One region of the Streptomyces sp. NPDC050674 genome, then DNA from elsewhere that is predicted to be linked to it. Evidence: riboswitches for the same ligand, from Rfam matches in the RefSeq annotation. Region 1 holds a riboswitch; each other region holds the start of a gene.

Region 1 (3,727 bases):
GGCGTCGAGCTGTTCGTGGTCGACGACGGCTGGTTCGGGGCGCGCACCAGTGACCGGGCCGGGCTCGGCGACTGGACTCCCAACCCCGACCGCTTCCCGGGCGGGCTGAAGCCGCTCGCCGATCATGTGCGCGGACTCGGCATGCGGTTCGGCATCTGGGTCGAGCCCGAGATGGTCAACCCGGACAGCGATCTGTACCGCGCGCACCCCGACTGGGTGCAGTACCAAACAGGGCGAAAGCGGACGGAGTTCCGCAATCAGCTCGTCCTCAACCTCGCGCGAGAGGATGTCCGGGAGTACCTGTGGGAGCAGCTCGACGGGCTCCTCTCCAGCGCGCCGATCGACTACGTGAAGTGGGACTTCAACCGCTGCTTCACCGATGCCGGCTGGCCCGACGACCCCTACCCGCAGCGGCTGTGGGTCGACCACGTGCGCGGCCTGTACGCCCTGCTGGACCGGCTGCGGGCCGCCCACCCGGGTGTGGCCTTCGAGTCCTGCTCGGGTGGCGGCGGCCGGATCGACCTCGGCGTGCTGGGCCGCACGGACCAGGTGTGGACCTCCGACAACACCGACCCCCTGGACCGGCTCGCCATCCAGCACGGCTTCAGCCAGATCCATCCGCCCCGGGTCATGGCCGCCTGGGTCACCGACAGTCCGAACGCCATGCTCAACCACCGGGCCAGCTCGCTGCGGTTCCGGTTCGTCAGTGCCATGGCCGGGGTGCTCGGGGTCGGCGGCGACCTCACGAAGTGGACGGCCGAGGAGCTGGCCGAGGCGGCGGAGTGGGTCGGGCTCTACAAGGAGATCCGGCCCGTGGTGCAACGCGGCGACCTGTACCGGCTGCGCCCCCCGGAGGGCGGACTGAGCGCCGTGCAGTACGTCCTCGGCGAGGAGACCGTCGTGCTCGCCTGGCTCCAGGCGCAGCGCTACGGCGAGCCCGTCCCGGCACTCCGGCTGCGCGGCCTCGATCCGGCAGCGGAGTACGAATGCCTCGAAACGGGCGAAGTTCACCGAGGTGCCCTGCTGCTCCATCACGGACTCCGGGTCGGCCTGGGCGGGGATCTCGACGCCACCGTCGTCCGCCTTAAGCGGAAGTAGCCCTTCTGTCCGAATAGGGCGCTTAGGTAGTTAAGGGGATAACGTGCCCCGATCGTAAAGGAGATGAGGTCGGGGCGCGTGACCATCGTCATATTCGTGACGATGTGTTGTCGCCATGTTCACGTAATTCCGGCAATGCGCAGGGTTATTGAGCAAAGCGGGAGATCGGTAATCCACGCTCGGTGACGGCGGAATGTGTCGGCGCGGTGAGGGGAGCACCGTCGCGGGCAACCGCAAGCTTGTCCTATTGCGTCTTGGTCGCTTACGTTCCACACCAATCCGGACGGACGCCTAATCCTGCCGCCGCCCGGAGCCCGCACACACTGACCCGACGTACGGCAGGAGCGGGGGACCCACAGGTAAGACGCCTGTTCCGGTTCCCGGAACGGCTTGGGGTTAAGCCACGCCTCGGCGCGGCCGGGCATCTCCAGCTCGCACCCGACAGCTCACCTCGCAGGCGACGGAGAGGAATTCGCCATGCCCGCGAAGGGTAAGCACCGCCGCCCCAAGACCCAGCGTTTCACCCGCTCCATCGCCGTCGCCGGAACCGGCGGGGCCGCCCTCGCCCTCCCGCTCATGGGGGCCGCCGGCGCCCACGCCGCCACCCCGCAGTCGGCTCCGGAAAAGGCCGTCCAGTCGGCCCCGGCCGCTGAGAAGAAGGCCGCCGAAAACGCCACCGGCTCCCGCGTCTACACCGTGAAGGCCGGCGACTACCTCGCGAAGATCGCGGCCGACCAGCACGTCAGCGGCGGCTGGAAGAAGCTCTACGCCGACAACCGTGACGCCGTCGGTTCCGACCCGTCGCTGATCCACCCGGGCCTGAAGCTGTCGATCGGCAAGAAGGCGGCGAGCGCGCCGAAGCCGTCCGCCCCTTCGACGCCCAAGGCCTCGGCCCCCGAGCAGTCCGCCGCCGACCCGGCACCGAAGGCGGAGACCGCCGCCAAGCCGGCCGCCGCCGAGCCCGCCGCGCAGAGCAACTCCAGCGGCTACACCCTCCCGGTGAACGGCGCCACCATCGGCACCCCGTACCACATGTCCGGCAGCATGTGGTCCAGCGGCTACCACACCGGTGTCGACTTCGTCGTCCCGACCGGCACCTCCCTCAAGGCCGTCGGCGCGGGCACGGTCGTCTCCGCCGGCTGGGGCGGCGCCTACGGCAACCAGGTCGTCATCAAGCTCGCCGACGGCTTCTACGCCCAGTACGCCCACCTGTCCCAGCTGTCCGTCTCGGCCGGCCAGACCGTGACCGCCGGGCAGCAGGTCGGCCTGTCGGGTGCGACCGGCAACGTGACCGGACCGCACCTGCACTTCGAGATCCGCACCACGCCGGACTACGGCTCGGACGTGGACCCGGTCGCCTACCTGCGCTCGCACGGCGTCTCCGTCGGCTGACCGACCGCACGACCACCCGCCTGACACGCCTGTGAAGGCCGGACCCCGACCCCGGGTCCGGCCTTCGGCGTGTGCGGCCGATGGCGCATCAAGGGATCGACAGGCGGCGGCAGTTGGGACAGAGTGATCCCGTCCGGAGTGCAAGCGCTTTCCAGAGCCTTCCCGGCGGATCCCGAGGAGCTGTGTCCCGTGCCGACCACCCGCAGAGCGTTCGCAGCCCTGGCCGCCGGAGCCGCGTACGCGGTCCTCTCGCCGACGGCGCCCGCGCACGCCGCGCCCCGCCGCCTCGTCGCCCGCGACGACTTCTGCCACGGCCTCGGGCAGTGGGCGACCGAACTCCAGGACGGCGGCACCGTCACCGCCTCCCGCGGCGTCCTGGAGATCGACGTGCCGAGCGGTGCCACCGTGTGGTTCAGGCGGCGACTCGAAGGGCCGTACCTGCTGGAGTACACCGCCACCCCGGTCTCCGAGGGCGGGGCCAACGACCGGGTCTCGGACCTCAACAACTTCTGGAACGCGACCGACGTCCGCTCTCCGGGCGACCTCTTCGCGACTCCGCGCGGCGGCGCCCTCGACGAGTACGACCACCTCACGACCTACTACGCGGGCTACGGCGCCAACTACAACACCACGACCCGGCTGCGCCGTTACGTCGGCCAGCCCGGCGTGCGGCCCCTGGTCCTCGACTGCACCGAGCCGCTGCTGGCCGCGAACGAGCCGAACCGGGTCCGGATCGTCTCCGACGGCTCCACGGTCCAATGGTGGAACAACGGGCGGCTCGTCTTCGACCACACCGACCCGCAGCCCTACACGGGCGGGCACTTCGCCTTCCGGACCGTCTGGAGCCATTTCCGGATCAGCGGATTCCGGGTCTGGCGGTTCACCCCGAAACATCCCTGACAAGCGGTGTATTCCGGAGTTGGCGAACACTTTGGGAGTGGCTTATCTCACCGCCAGTCAACCCCTTCCTACGGTCGCGTAAGTCACATTCAAGGGTGAATCATGGACCGTTGTGGCAGACGATTCGAAGAGTGACAGCAGAGCAGTGATCGGGTCGTACGTGGCGCTGGGGGACAGCTTCACCGAGGGCGTCGGCGACCCCGGCCCCGACGGGGCCTTCGTCGGCTGGGCCGACCGGTTCGCCGTCCTGCTCGCCGACCGCAGGCCCGAGGGCGACTTCCGGTACACCAATCTCGCCGTACGCGGGAAGCTCCTCGACCAGATCGTGGCGGACCAG
Region 2 (3,727 bases), on a different contig from region 1:
GCGGCCACGGCCGTGCCGACCGCGGTGAAGACGGTCGCCCAGCGGGCCACGTCGTAGCCGTGCCGGGGCCAGGCGAGCTCGGCGGTGAGCAGGCCCACGCAGCAGACCAGGGTGAGCACGAGCAGCCCGGCCGTCACCCTGCCGAGGACGGCGTGGTCGTCGTCGTTCCACAGGTACATGCGGGCGCTGTCGGCGCTGATCAGACGTGCCCCGGCCAGCGCCGACAGGGCGAGCGCCCCGGCCGCGAGCCAGTGGTCCCCGCGCCCCTCGGTCACCTCCCGCGGCGGGAAGCGCAGCAGCGCGAAGCAGTAGAGCACCAGCCCCGGCCAGAACAGCACCATGGCCGCGTGGGCGAGCCAGGCGGCCGACTCGGCCGCGGCGAGCGTGGCGCCGAGCACGGCCAGCCCCTGGGTGGCCGCACACCGCAGGAACACCGTGCCGCGGCGCTCCGGGTTCGCCGCGACGAGCAGCGCCGCCCACAGCAGGGCCGCGAGCGCCAGCAGCGCCGCGGCCGACCGCTGCCAGCCGGCCGCGCAGAAGCCGGTGCCGATCAGGGCGGTCGCCGCCGTAAAGGTGAGCGCGGTCGGCGTCTGCGCCGGCCACCGCGGCCGCGAGGGCCGCAGCACGGCGTACGCGACCGCCCCGGCCCAGGCCGCGCAGGCCGGGACGAGGGCGACACGGGAGAGGGTCTCGTACCCCGCCGAGTCGAGACCGACCGCCAGGGCGCCGGTCGTCAGCGCGTACATCGCGCACAGGGCGGCGGACAGGGGGAGACCGGGCATGGCGCCGATGCTAGGCAGCGCCGTGCGCGCGGGGAGAGGGGCACGCGCGCGTGCCCCTCAAAATCGGACCAAGACCGTCAGGCCGGACGCACCACGCTGTGGATCGCCGACTCGCCGTCGTAGTAGATCGACTCCTCGCGCACGTACGTGCCGGGCTTCGGGGCGTGGATCATCATGCCGTTGCCGATGTAGATCCCGACATGGGTGACGTCGTCGTAGAAGAACACCAGGTCACCGGGCTGGGCCTGGGAGAGCGGGACCGTGGTGCCGGCGTTCACCTGGTCGTAGGTGGTGCGCGGCAGGGTGACGGACGCGGCCTTCCAGGCGGCCTGGGTGAGTCCGGAGCAGTCGTAGGAGCCCGGGCCGACGGCGCCCCACACGTACGGCTTGCCGATCTGGGCACGGGCGAAGGCGAGCGCCTTGTCGGCCTTGGTGGCGTACGAGGAGTCGGCCGGGACGGTCACGGAGGACGAGCCGGAGCCCGTGGACCCCGAGGCGGAGGACCCGCCCTCCCGCTGCCCCGCCGCCTGGTCCTGCGCCGTCTGCCGGGCGGCCTGCTGCCGGGCCAGCTCGTCGGCCTTGCGGGCGGCCTCCTCCCGCTTCTCCCGCTCGATCGCCGCGAGCCGGGCCTTCTCCTCGGCGGTCAGCCGGGACATCAGCTCGCGGGCGTCGGCCAGCTTGCGCTGGACGGTGGCCTTGGCTGCCTTCAGGTCGCCCTGCGACTCGGTGAGCGTCTCGAGGCTCTCGGTCGCCTCCTGGCGCTTCTTCATCGTCTCGGACTGCTGCGTGACGTAGTCGTCGACCGCGACCTTCTGACGGCCCGTCATCCGGTCCATCAGCTGGGTCTGGTCGAAGTAGTCCTGCGGGGTGTCCGCGAGCAGGAACGTGGCCGTGTCCGGGGCGGCGGCGCCGGTGCGGTACTGGGCGGAGGCGAAGGAACCCAGCTCCTCACGCGCCTCGTTGAGCTTCTGGGTGCGCTGGGCGACGTCGTCCAGGAGGGTGTCGACGCGCTTGCGCTGCTTCGAGGTCTTCTCCTTGGCCGCGTTGTACTTCTCGGTGGCCGACTCGGCCTGGCGGTACAGGTCGCCGACCTTCTTCTCGACGTCCTCCAGGCTGGGCTTGTCGTCGGCCTCGGGGGTGGCGTTGGCCGACTGGGACAGCAGGGCCACGGAGGTGAGGGCCGCCGTTGCGAGGGCGGGGGTCCGTATGCCTGCCACGCGCGTACCCGTAGGACGCGACTTGCGGTGCGACGCCAAGGGAGGCGACTCCTTCCACGTTCCGCCTACCGGGTTAGCTGTCGGGTTCGGGCGGATGGTTCGGAAGGGTTGCCCTACGGCCTTCTCCGCACAGGGAGTCGGGCCGATTCACCCCAGGTTCACGGTTGGGTCCCCGGCTCCGGCTGCCGCTGCGGCACACCGGACTCGGCGGAGGCCGCGCGGCCCGGCGACGTTCGCCGGTGGGGGTCATGCGGCCTGATCGCACCGTAGCCAATTCGTGTGGCCCTTGTGAAGGTTGATGGGTGATATGCCCGATACATTTTCGTGACCTTACTCATGAGCGTTGCGGAGAGTGAACGATCCGGGGCGGTTGATCACGACATGTCCACGAATGAGGAGGGTGTAGCAGGCCGTCACCGGCCGGTCATGGAGGGCGACAATGCGCCGCCGGACGGTCGATCCGCGGCCGGGTGCGCGGCGAGGTTCCGGCGATGTTCTCGGGGCGGCGGCGTGCTGTCAGTGGGGCGCCCTAGACTCGGAGAGCGATGAGCAGCCTCTTTGACGACAGCTTCCTGGCGGACCTCCAGGCCCGGCGGGGCCCCGCGGACGAGCCCCCGCCGCCGCCCGAGGACGATCACGTTCCGGAGTCGATCCCGGACGATCTGTTCGGCGGGAAGTTCGACGCGCCGCCGGACCACGACCCCTACTACCGGGACGGCGCCCCCCGCCCGGTGGTGGACACCGCCACCCTCCTGGAGGGGCTGAACGACAACCAGCGCGCCGCCGTCGTCCATTCCGGCTCCCCGCTGCTCATCGTGGCCGGCGCAGGCTCCGGCAAGACCCGTGTGCTCACGCACCGCATCGCCCACCTGCTCGCCGAGCGGGACGTGCACCCCGGCCAGATCCTCGCGATCACCTTCACCAACAAGGCCGCCGGTGAGATGAAGGAGCGCGTCGAGCAACTGGTCGGCCCGCGCGCGAACGCCATGTGGGTCATGACCTTCCACAGCGCGTGCGTGCGCATCCTCCGGCGCGAGAGCAAGAGGCTCGGCTTCACCTCGTCGTTCTCGATCTACGACGCCGCCGACTCCAAGCGGCTGATGGCCCTGGTCTGCCGCGACCTGGACCTCGACCCCAAGCGCTTCCCGCCGAAGTCCTTCAGCGCCAAGATCAGCAACCTGAAGAACGAGCTGATCGACGAGGAGGACTTCGCCGCCCAGGCCACTGGGGGCACCTCCCAGACGGAGTCTGGGGGAGGGTTCGAGAAGACCCTCGCCCAGGCCTACGCGATGTACCAGTCGCGGCTGCGCGAGGCGAACGCACTCGACTTCGACGACCTGATCATGACGACGGTCAACCTGCTGCGCGCCTTCCCGGACGTCGCCGAGCACTACCGCCGCCGCTTCCGGCACGTCCTGGTCGACGAGTACCAGGACACCAACCACGCCCAGTACGCCCTGGTCCGCGAGCTCGTCGGCACCGCTGAGCACCCGGTCGACGTACCGCCCGAGGCCGAGGTCCCGCCCGCCGAGCTGTGCGTGGTGGGCGACGCCGACCAGTCGATCTACGCCTTCCGCGGCGCGACGATCCGCAACATCCTCCAGTTCGAGGAGGACTACCCGGACGCCACGACGATCCTGCTCGAGCAGAACTACCGCTCCACGCAGACCATCCTCAGCGCGGCCAACGCGGTCATCGAGCGCAACGAGTCCCGCCGTCCCAAGAACC
Region 3 (3,727 bases), on a different contig from region 1:
CCGGTCACTGCTGTCTCGCGAAAGGTCTCCGTATGCTCTCCGGGAACGGTCGGCACCGCCGCCCCCGTCAGGCTCCGGCTCTCCTCGTGGCGGCCGGAGTGACCGGCTCCGCCATCGCGATCCCCCTCCTCGGGGCCTCCGGCGCCAGCGCGGCCGACGGCACGACCTGGGACCGGGTCGCGGACTGCGAGACCGGCGGCGCGTGGAGCCAGAACAGCGGCAACGGCTATTACGGCGGCCTGCAGTTGTCCCAGGAGGACTGGGAGAAGTACGGCGGTCTCGACTACGCCGCGAGTGCCGACCTGGCCAGTCGCTCCCAGCAGATATCCGTGGCCGAGAGAGTCCTCGCCGACCAGGGGGTCGGCGCGTGGCGCACCTGCGGACTGCTCTCGGGCCTCGAGCAGGGCAAGGGGTCGGACACGTCCGGCTCGTCCGGGGCATCCGGTGAGGTGGACTCACCCGGTCTGCTCGACGGCCCTGACGCGTCCCCTTCTCCGGAGCCGTCCTCGAGCCCGTCGTCGTCGCCCGACGCACGGTCGACCGAGAAGGACGAAACCAGCAAGTCCGACAAGTCGTCCGATTCCACCTCCCAGGAGCGGGACGAGAAGCAGGAGCGGGGCGAGAAGTCCGGCAGCTCCGGCTCCGGTGAGGGCGGTGAGTCCGCCAACTCGCCTCAGGGTGACGCGTCCTCGGCCCCGGCGGGCACCGGCTCCGGCCGTCACCGCGGCCCCGGCGCCGAGGAGGACTCCGCGTCCGCGAGCGGCCGTGAGGGCGCGTCCTCGGGCCGCCACGCCTCGCGCGGCGGTGACGCCTCCCAGGGTTCCTACATCGTCGGCGTCGGCGACAGCCTCTGGTCCATCGCCGACTCCCTTGACGTCGACGGTGGATGGCACTCCCTCTACGACGACAACGAGCAGACGGTCGGTACCGACCCGAACCTCATCCTCCCCGGTCAGAAGCTCACCACAGGGGTCGAAGCGGACGAGGGGTAGCCGTCCGGGCAGTGCGGAAACGGCGGTCGAAGTCACCCCTAAACCGGGTGAGTTCACGTCATGTTTCGCGCCGAATGTCCCGTATAAGGCCGGTGAGAGATAGATCTCAGAAGCCCTGATCGTCTTTGAAATTCGGCGGATCGCGTGTCTACGGTCGTGATCGCTCGTCACCACGAGCCCCGGCTGCCGCAACGCCGAATCCTGCCAGCGGCCGCCCGGGAACAGTCGTCGCGTCAAGCGCCGTAGGCAGGAGCGGGGGACCCAAGGTAGGTGCCCGACCGGCCGGTTGTGCCGGAAGGGCTTGGGGTGAAGCCGTGTCCCGTGAGGGACGCGGCCGGGCAACTCAACCGGCCCGAACCCGACAGCTCACCTCGCAGGCGTCGGTGAGGGGATCGATTCATGCTGTTTTCCGCCAAGGGCAAGCACCGTCGTCCGTCCAAGGCCACCCGCGCCGCCGCGCTCGCCGGTGTCACCGGTGTCGCCATCGCCGCCCCGCTGATGGCGGCCGGCAACGCCTCCGCCGCCACCGCCTCCGAGTGGGACGCCGTCGCCCAGTGCGAGTCCGGCGGCAACTGGTCCATCAATACCGGCAACGGCTACTACGGCGGTCTGCAGTTCTCCGCCTCCACTTGGGCCGCGTACGGCGGCACGCAGTACGCCTCGACCGCCGACCAGGCCAGCAAGGACCAGCAGATCCAGGTCGCCGAGAAGGTCCTGGCGAGCCAGGGCAAGGGTGCCTGGCCGGTCTGCGGCAAGGGCCTGTCGGGTGCCGGCTACACCGGCGGCGGCTCCTCGAGCGACTCCGGCAGCTCCACGCAGCAGCAGAGCCAGCAGAGCCAGCAGAGCACCGAGACCCGCAAGACCGAGCAGCAGCCGGCCTCCCGCTCCGAGGACCGCCCGGCCGCCAAGAAGACCGTCACCACCCCGACCGGCAAGAAGGTCAAGAAGGGCGACGGCGAGTACAAGGTCGTCGAGGGCGACACCCTCAGCTCGATCGCCGCGGACAAGAAGGTCAAGGGCGGCTGGGAGAAGCTCTTCGAGCTGAACAAGGACATCGTCGAGGACGCCAACCTCATCTACCCGGGCCAGCAGCTGCACCTGAAGTAGGCAGCGGCCCCTCCGGGCCCCCCGGGGCCCACGGACTCCCCGCCCCGGTGCGCCATCCCCCGTGCGCACCGGGGCGGGGTTTTTTCGGCAACCGGCTTTGTTCCGTTCGGAAACAATTTACTCTCGGTTCTGTCCATGGGGTGGGCGACCCGGTGGCCGATCGCCCGGAGCCGGTTAGGCTCATGTCGCGAGCCACCACGGCCCGCACCCCGCCGGGTCCACGCGACCCGCGTCACCGCGTCACATTCAAGAAGGAGATGCTCGTGCCGTCCATCGACGTCGTCGTAGCCCGGGAAATCCTGGACTCCCGAGGCAACCCCACGGTCGAGGTCGAGGTCGGCCTCGACGACGGCAGCACCGGTCGTGCCGCCGTCCCGTCCGGCGCCTCCACGGGCGCATTCGAGGCCATCGAGCTCCGCGACGGCGACTCGAACCGCTACCTCGGCAAGGGTGTGGAGAAGGCCGTCCTCGCGGTCATCGAGCAGATCGGCCCGGAGCTGGTCGGCTACGACGCCACCGAGCAGCGCCTGATCGACCAGGCGATGTTCGACCTGGACGCCACCGACAACAAGGGCTCCCTCGGCGCCAACGCCATCCTCGGCGTCTCGCTCGCCGTGGCCCACGCCGCCTCCGAGGCCAGCGACCTGCCGCTGTTCCGCTACCTGGGCGGCCCCAACGCGCACCTGCTGCCGGTGCCGATGATGAACATCCTGAACGGCGGCTCGCACGCCGACTCCAACGTGGACATCCAGGAGTTCATGATCGCCCCGATCGGCGCGGAGTCCTTCTCCGAGGCCCTGCGCTGGGGCGCCGAGGTCTACCACACGCTGAAGAAGGTCCTGAAGTCCAAGGGCCTGGCCACCGGCCTCGGCGACGAGGGCGGCTTCGCTCCGAACCTCGGCTCCAACCGCGAGGCCCTCGACCTCATCCTCGAGGCGATCAAGGAAGCCGGGTACACCCCCGGCGAGCAGATCGCCCTGGCGCTCGACGTCGCCGCCTCCGAGTTCTACAAGGACGGCGTCTACACCTTCGAGGGCAAGGAGCGCTCGGCGGCCGAGATGACCGAGTACTACGCGGAGCTCGTCGACGCGTACCCGCTCGTGTCCATCGAGGACCCGCTGTTCGAGGACGACTGGGAGGGCTGGAAGACCATCACCGACAAGCTCGGTGACAAGGTCCAGCTCGTCGGCGACGACCTGTTCGTCACCAACCCCGAGCGCCTGGCCCGCGGCATCGAGGAGGGCGCGGCCAACGCGCTCCTGGTCAAGGTCAACCAGATCGGCTCGCTGACCGAGACCCTGGACGCCGTCGAGCTGGCCCAGCGCAACGGCTTCAAGTGCATGATGTCCCACCGCTCCGGCGAGACCGAGGACGTCACGATCGCCGACTTGGCCGTCGCCACCAACTGCGGCCAGATCAAGACCGGCGCCCCGGCCCGCTCCGAGCGCGTCGCCAAGTACAACCAGCTGCTGCGCATCGAGGAGATCCTCGACGACGCCGCGGTGTACGCCGGCCGCTCGGCATTCCCCCGCTTCAAGGGCTGACCCGGCCCGTAAGTAGCAGCGTCGTACGTACGTCCCCGTACTCGGTCCCGTACCGTGTCCGGGGACGTACGCGCGTATGACGGT
Region 4 (3,727 bases), on a different contig from region 1:
CGCAGGACCTTCAGATGCCCCTCGGTGCGGCGCTGGGCGGCCCGTGCGGCGCCGAGCGGCTCCAGCAGCAGCCGCATCTCCAGCAGGTCGGCGGCCTCCTGCTCGGTGGGTTCGGCCACGCACGCGCCCGCGTGCCGCCGGGTCACCACGAAGCCCTCGGCCTCCAGGGTGCGCAGCGCCTCCCGCACGGGGACCCGCGAGACGCCGTAGCGGCGCGCGAGGAGTTCTTCGGTGAGCCGGCTGCCGCGCGCGTGGACACCGGCGACGATGTCGTCCCGGATGGCCGTGCACACCGAGTGCGCGGGAATACGCATGACCGACCTCCGCTTAATCCCCGTGAAACGCCGGCGAGCGGCGCGTGTTCCGTGACTCTATTGCAATGAGCCGGAATTTCCGACGGCAAGCGGGAATCCATGAATATTTTTTGGACACTCCGCCGCCGTGAACGCCGAAAGCCCCGGCTCGGGGAGCCGGGGCTTCGGGGAGAGCGACGAGGTGCCGGTCAGACGTTCACGCCGTGCGAGCGCAGGTAGGCGACCGGGTCGATGTCCGAGCCGTACTCGGGGCTCGTGCGGGCCTCGAAGTGCAGGTGCGGACCGGTGACGTTGCCGGTCGCGCCGGACAGGCCGATCTGCTGGCCCGGGGTGACCTGCTGGCCGACCGAGACGCCGATGGAGGACAGGTGGCCGTACTGCGTGTACGTCCCGTCGTGCATCTTGATCACGATCTGGTTGCCGTAGGAGCCGCCCCAGCCGGCCTCGACGACGGTGCCCGCGCCGACCGCGTGGACGGAGGTGCCGGTGGCGGCGTGGAAGTCGACGCCGGTGTGGCTGCCGGAGGACCACAGGCCGCTGCTCGCCTTGTAGCCGGTGGAGACGTACGAGCCGGAGATCGGGGCCACGAAGGCGTTGAGGCGCTTGCGCTCGGCCTCGCGGGCGGCGCGCTCCTTGGCCTCGCGGGCCTTCTCGGCGGCTTCCTTGGCCTCCTGGGCGGCCTCGGCGGCACGCTTGCGGGCGGCCTCCTCGGCCTTCTGCTTGGCGGCGGCCTCGTCGGCGGCCTGCTGCTGCGCGATGGCCTGGGCGTCGATCTGCTGGGCCACGGTGTCGCCCATGGTGACGACCGGGGTGAGACCCGTCTGCTCGGCGGTGGGCTCGGCGGCGAAGGCAGCGGGGGCCGCCACGGTGCCGATCACGCCGGTGGTGGCGAGGGCCGCGACGCCCGCCGCGCGGGCGGTGCCGCGCTGGATCCTGCTGGGACGACGGTGCTTGCCGGTGGCGCGAGTGAACGCCATGAAGTGGCTGGTCCTTTCCTTCCCTCTCGCCTACCGGGTTAGCTGACGGGTTCGGAGCAGGAAGGTCTCCTACGGACTCCCTCGCCACGGGCGCGGGCGTCCGATTCACCCCAGGGACTGCGATGGGTCCCCGGCTCCCCTGGCTCGCGCCGTACGGGGACTCGGCGATGACTGTCCGGTGCCGCGGGTGCGGCGCACTGCCTGACGAACAGCCCGGATGACGCTAAGCGGCGTCACTTTCAATTCCCAAATGAATCCCGGCTTTTGTAGCGCATCCCACAGGGCAGACAGGCAACCTCCGTATCAATTCGGGCATAAAGGGGCCCTGGTGCCTTCGAAGACGACCAGGGCCCCTGAGCGCGTGCCGCTACTCGGCGGCGACGACGGTGACTTCGCCGATGCCGAGGGCCTCGACGGGTGCCTTGATCTGCGCCGCGTCACCGACGAGAACGGTCACCAGACGGTCCACCGGGAAGGCGCTCACGGCCGCCGCGGTGGCCTCCACGGTGCCGGTGGCCGCGAGCTGCCGGTACAGGGTGGCCTGGTAGTCGTCGGGCAGGTGCTGCTCGACCTGGTCGGCCAGCGTGCTCGCGACGGCCGCCGCCGTCTCGTACTTCAGCGGCGCCACGCCGACCAGGTTCTGCACGGCGACGTCCCGCTCGGCGTCGGTCAGCCCCTCGGCGGAGAGGGTGCGCAGCACCGTCCAGAGGTCCTCCAGGGCGGGGCCGGTGTTGGGCGTGTCCACGGAACCGCTGATGGCGAGCATCGCGGCACCGGTGCCGTCCGGCGCGGACCTGAGGACCTGGCCGAACGCCCGCACGCCGTAGGTGTAGCCCTTCTCCTCGCGCAGGACGCGGTCCAGGCGGGAGGTGAGGGTGCCGCCCAGGCAGTACGTGCCGAGCACCTGCGCGGGCCACACGCGGTCGTGCCGGTCCGGGCCGACACGGCCGATCAGCAACTGCGTCTGGACGGCGCCCGGGCGGTCCACGATGACGACCCGGCCGGTGTCGTCGGCGGTCACCGGCGGCACCGGGCGCGGCTCGGCCGAGGAGCCCGTCCAGGCGCCCAGGGTCTCCCCGAGCAGGGCGTCGAGGTCGATGCCGGTCAGGTCGCCGACGACCACCACGGTGGCCGTGGCGGGGCGGACGTGCTTCTCGTAGAAGCCGCGCACGGCCGCGGAGTCGATCGTCGCGACCGTCTCCTCGGTGCCCTGCCGGGGCCGCGACATGCGCGAGCCCGCCGGGAACAGCTCCCTGGAGAGCTCCTTGGCGGCGCGGCGGGAGGGGTTGGCCAGCTCGTGCGGGATCTCGTCGAGGCGGTTGCGGACCAGCCGCTCGACCTCGCTGTCGGCGAACGCGGGCGCCCTCAGGGCGTCGGCGATCAGGTTCAGTCCCTTGGCGAGCCGGGAGGCGGGCACCTCCAGGCTGAGCCGGACGCCCGGGTGGTCGGCGTGGGCGTCGAGGGTGGCTCCGGCGCGCTCCAGCTCGGCGGCGAAGTCCTCGGCGGAGTGCTTGTCGGTGCCCTCGGAGAAGGCCCGGGCCATGATCGTGGCCACACCGTCGAGGCCGGCCGGCTCGGCGTCCAGGGGGGCGTCCAGCAGCACCTCCACCGCGACGACCTGCTGACCGGGGCGGTGGCAGCGCAGCACCGTCAGGCCGTTGCCGAGCGTGCCGCGCTCGGGGGCCGGGAAGGCCCAGGGGCGCGCCTCGCCCGCCTGCGGCCGGGGGTGGAAGTCCATCGTGGCGAGCTCGGTCACTTGGCCGCCTCCTCGTTCTCGTCGCCGGCCGCGGCTGCGGTGTCGTCGGTCTCGTCGGTCTCGTCGGCGACGGGCTCGTAGACGAGCACCGCGCGGTTGTCGGGGCGCAGGCGGGCCTTGGCGGCCTCCTGGACCTCCTCCGCCGTGATCTCCAGGACGCGGTTGACGGCGGTCAGGGCGAGCTGCGGGTCGCCGAACAGCACGGTGTACCGGCACAGTTCGTCGGCGCGGCCCGCGACCGTGCCGAGGCGGTCCAGCCACTCGCGCTCCAACTGGGCCTGGGCGCGCTCCATCTCCTCGGCCGTGGGGCCCTCCTCGGCGAACCGGGCGAGCTCCTCGTCGATGGCGCTCTCGATGACCGGGACCTCCACGTCACCGGACGTCTTCACGTCCAGCCACCCCAGGGAGGGCGCCCCGGCGAGCCGCAGCAGGCCGAATCCGGCCGCCACGGCCGTACGGTCGCGCCGCACCAGGCGGTTGTAGAGGCGGGAGGACTCGCCGCCGCCGAGGACGGTGAGGGCCAGGTCGGCCGCGTCGCATTCGCGCGTGCCGTCGTGCGGCAGCCGGTAGGCGGCCATCAGCGCACGCGCGGGGACGTCCTCCTCGACGACCTCGCGCAGCTGCTCGCCGATGATCTCCGGCAGCGAGCCGTCGCGCGGGGCGGGCTTGCCGTCGTGGCC

Evidence for each region. Region 1 has a riboswitch for cyclic di-AMP ahead of AB0I06_RS02040 (peptidoglycan DD-metalloendopeptidase family protein). Riboswitches for the same ligand answer to the same signal wherever they lie in the genome.
Region 2: another riboswitch for cyclic di-AMP. It lies ahead of AB0I06_RS11405 (NlpC/P60 family protein); the one in region 1 lies ahead of AB0I06_RS02040 (peptidoglycan DD-metalloendopeptidase family protein).
Region 3: another riboswitch for cyclic di-AMP. It lies ahead of AB0I06_RS16115 (transglycosylase family protein); the one in region 1 lies ahead of AB0I06_RS02040 (peptidoglycan DD-metalloendopeptidase family protein).
Region 4: another riboswitch for cyclic di-AMP. It lies ahead of AB0I06_RS28760 (M23 family metallopeptidase); the one in region 1 lies ahead of AB0I06_RS02040 (peptidoglycan DD-metalloendopeptidase family protein).

What each region holds. Positions count from the first base shown of each region.
Region 1 covers NZ_JBFAIG010000001.1:489,811-493,537, reverse strand. The annotation lists gene AB0I06_RS02045 (alpha-galactosidase) at 1-1,098, shown strand, start outside; cyclic di-AMP (ydaO/yuaA leader) riboswitch at 1,410-1,571, shown strand; gene AB0I06_RS02040 (peptidoglycan DD-metalloendopeptidase family protein) at 1,576-2,490, shown strand; gene AB0I06_RS02035 (DUF6250 domain-containing protein) at 2,680-3,390, shown strand; gene AB0I06_RS02030 (SGNH/GDSL hydrolase family protein) at 3,536-3,727, shown strand, end outside.
Region 2 covers NZ_JBFAIG010000005.1:236,364-240,090, reverse strand. The annotation lists gene AB0I06_RS11410 (hypothetical protein) at 1-782, opposite strand, end outside; gene AB0I06_RS11405 (NlpC/P60 family protein) at 860-2,038, opposite strand; cyclic di-AMP (ydaO/yuaA leader) riboswitch at 2,046-2,219, opposite strand; gene pcrA (DNA helicase PcrA) at 2,545-3,727, shown strand, end outside.
Region 3 covers NZ_JBFAIG010000008.1:232,454-236,180, forward strand. The annotation lists gene AB0I06_RS16110 (transglycosylase family protein) at 33-992, shown strand; cyclic di-AMP (ydaO/yuaA leader) riboswitch at 1,221-1,387, shown strand; gene AB0I06_RS16115 (transglycosylase family protein) at 1,392-2,099, shown strand; gene eno (phosphopyruvate hydratase) at 2,363-3,643, shown strand.
Region 4 covers NZ_JBFAIG010000020.1:112,174-115,900, reverse strand. The annotation lists gene AB0I06_RS28765 (GntR family transcriptional regulator) at 1-314, opposite strand, end outside; gene AB0I06_RS28760 (M23 family metallopeptidase) at 503-1,291, opposite strand; cyclic di-AMP (ydaO/yuaA leader) riboswitch at 1,304-1,468, opposite strand; gene AB0I06_RS28755 (pitrilysin family protein) at 1,659-3,047, opposite strand; gene AB0I06_RS28750 (pitrilysin family protein) at 3,044-3,727, opposite strand, start outside.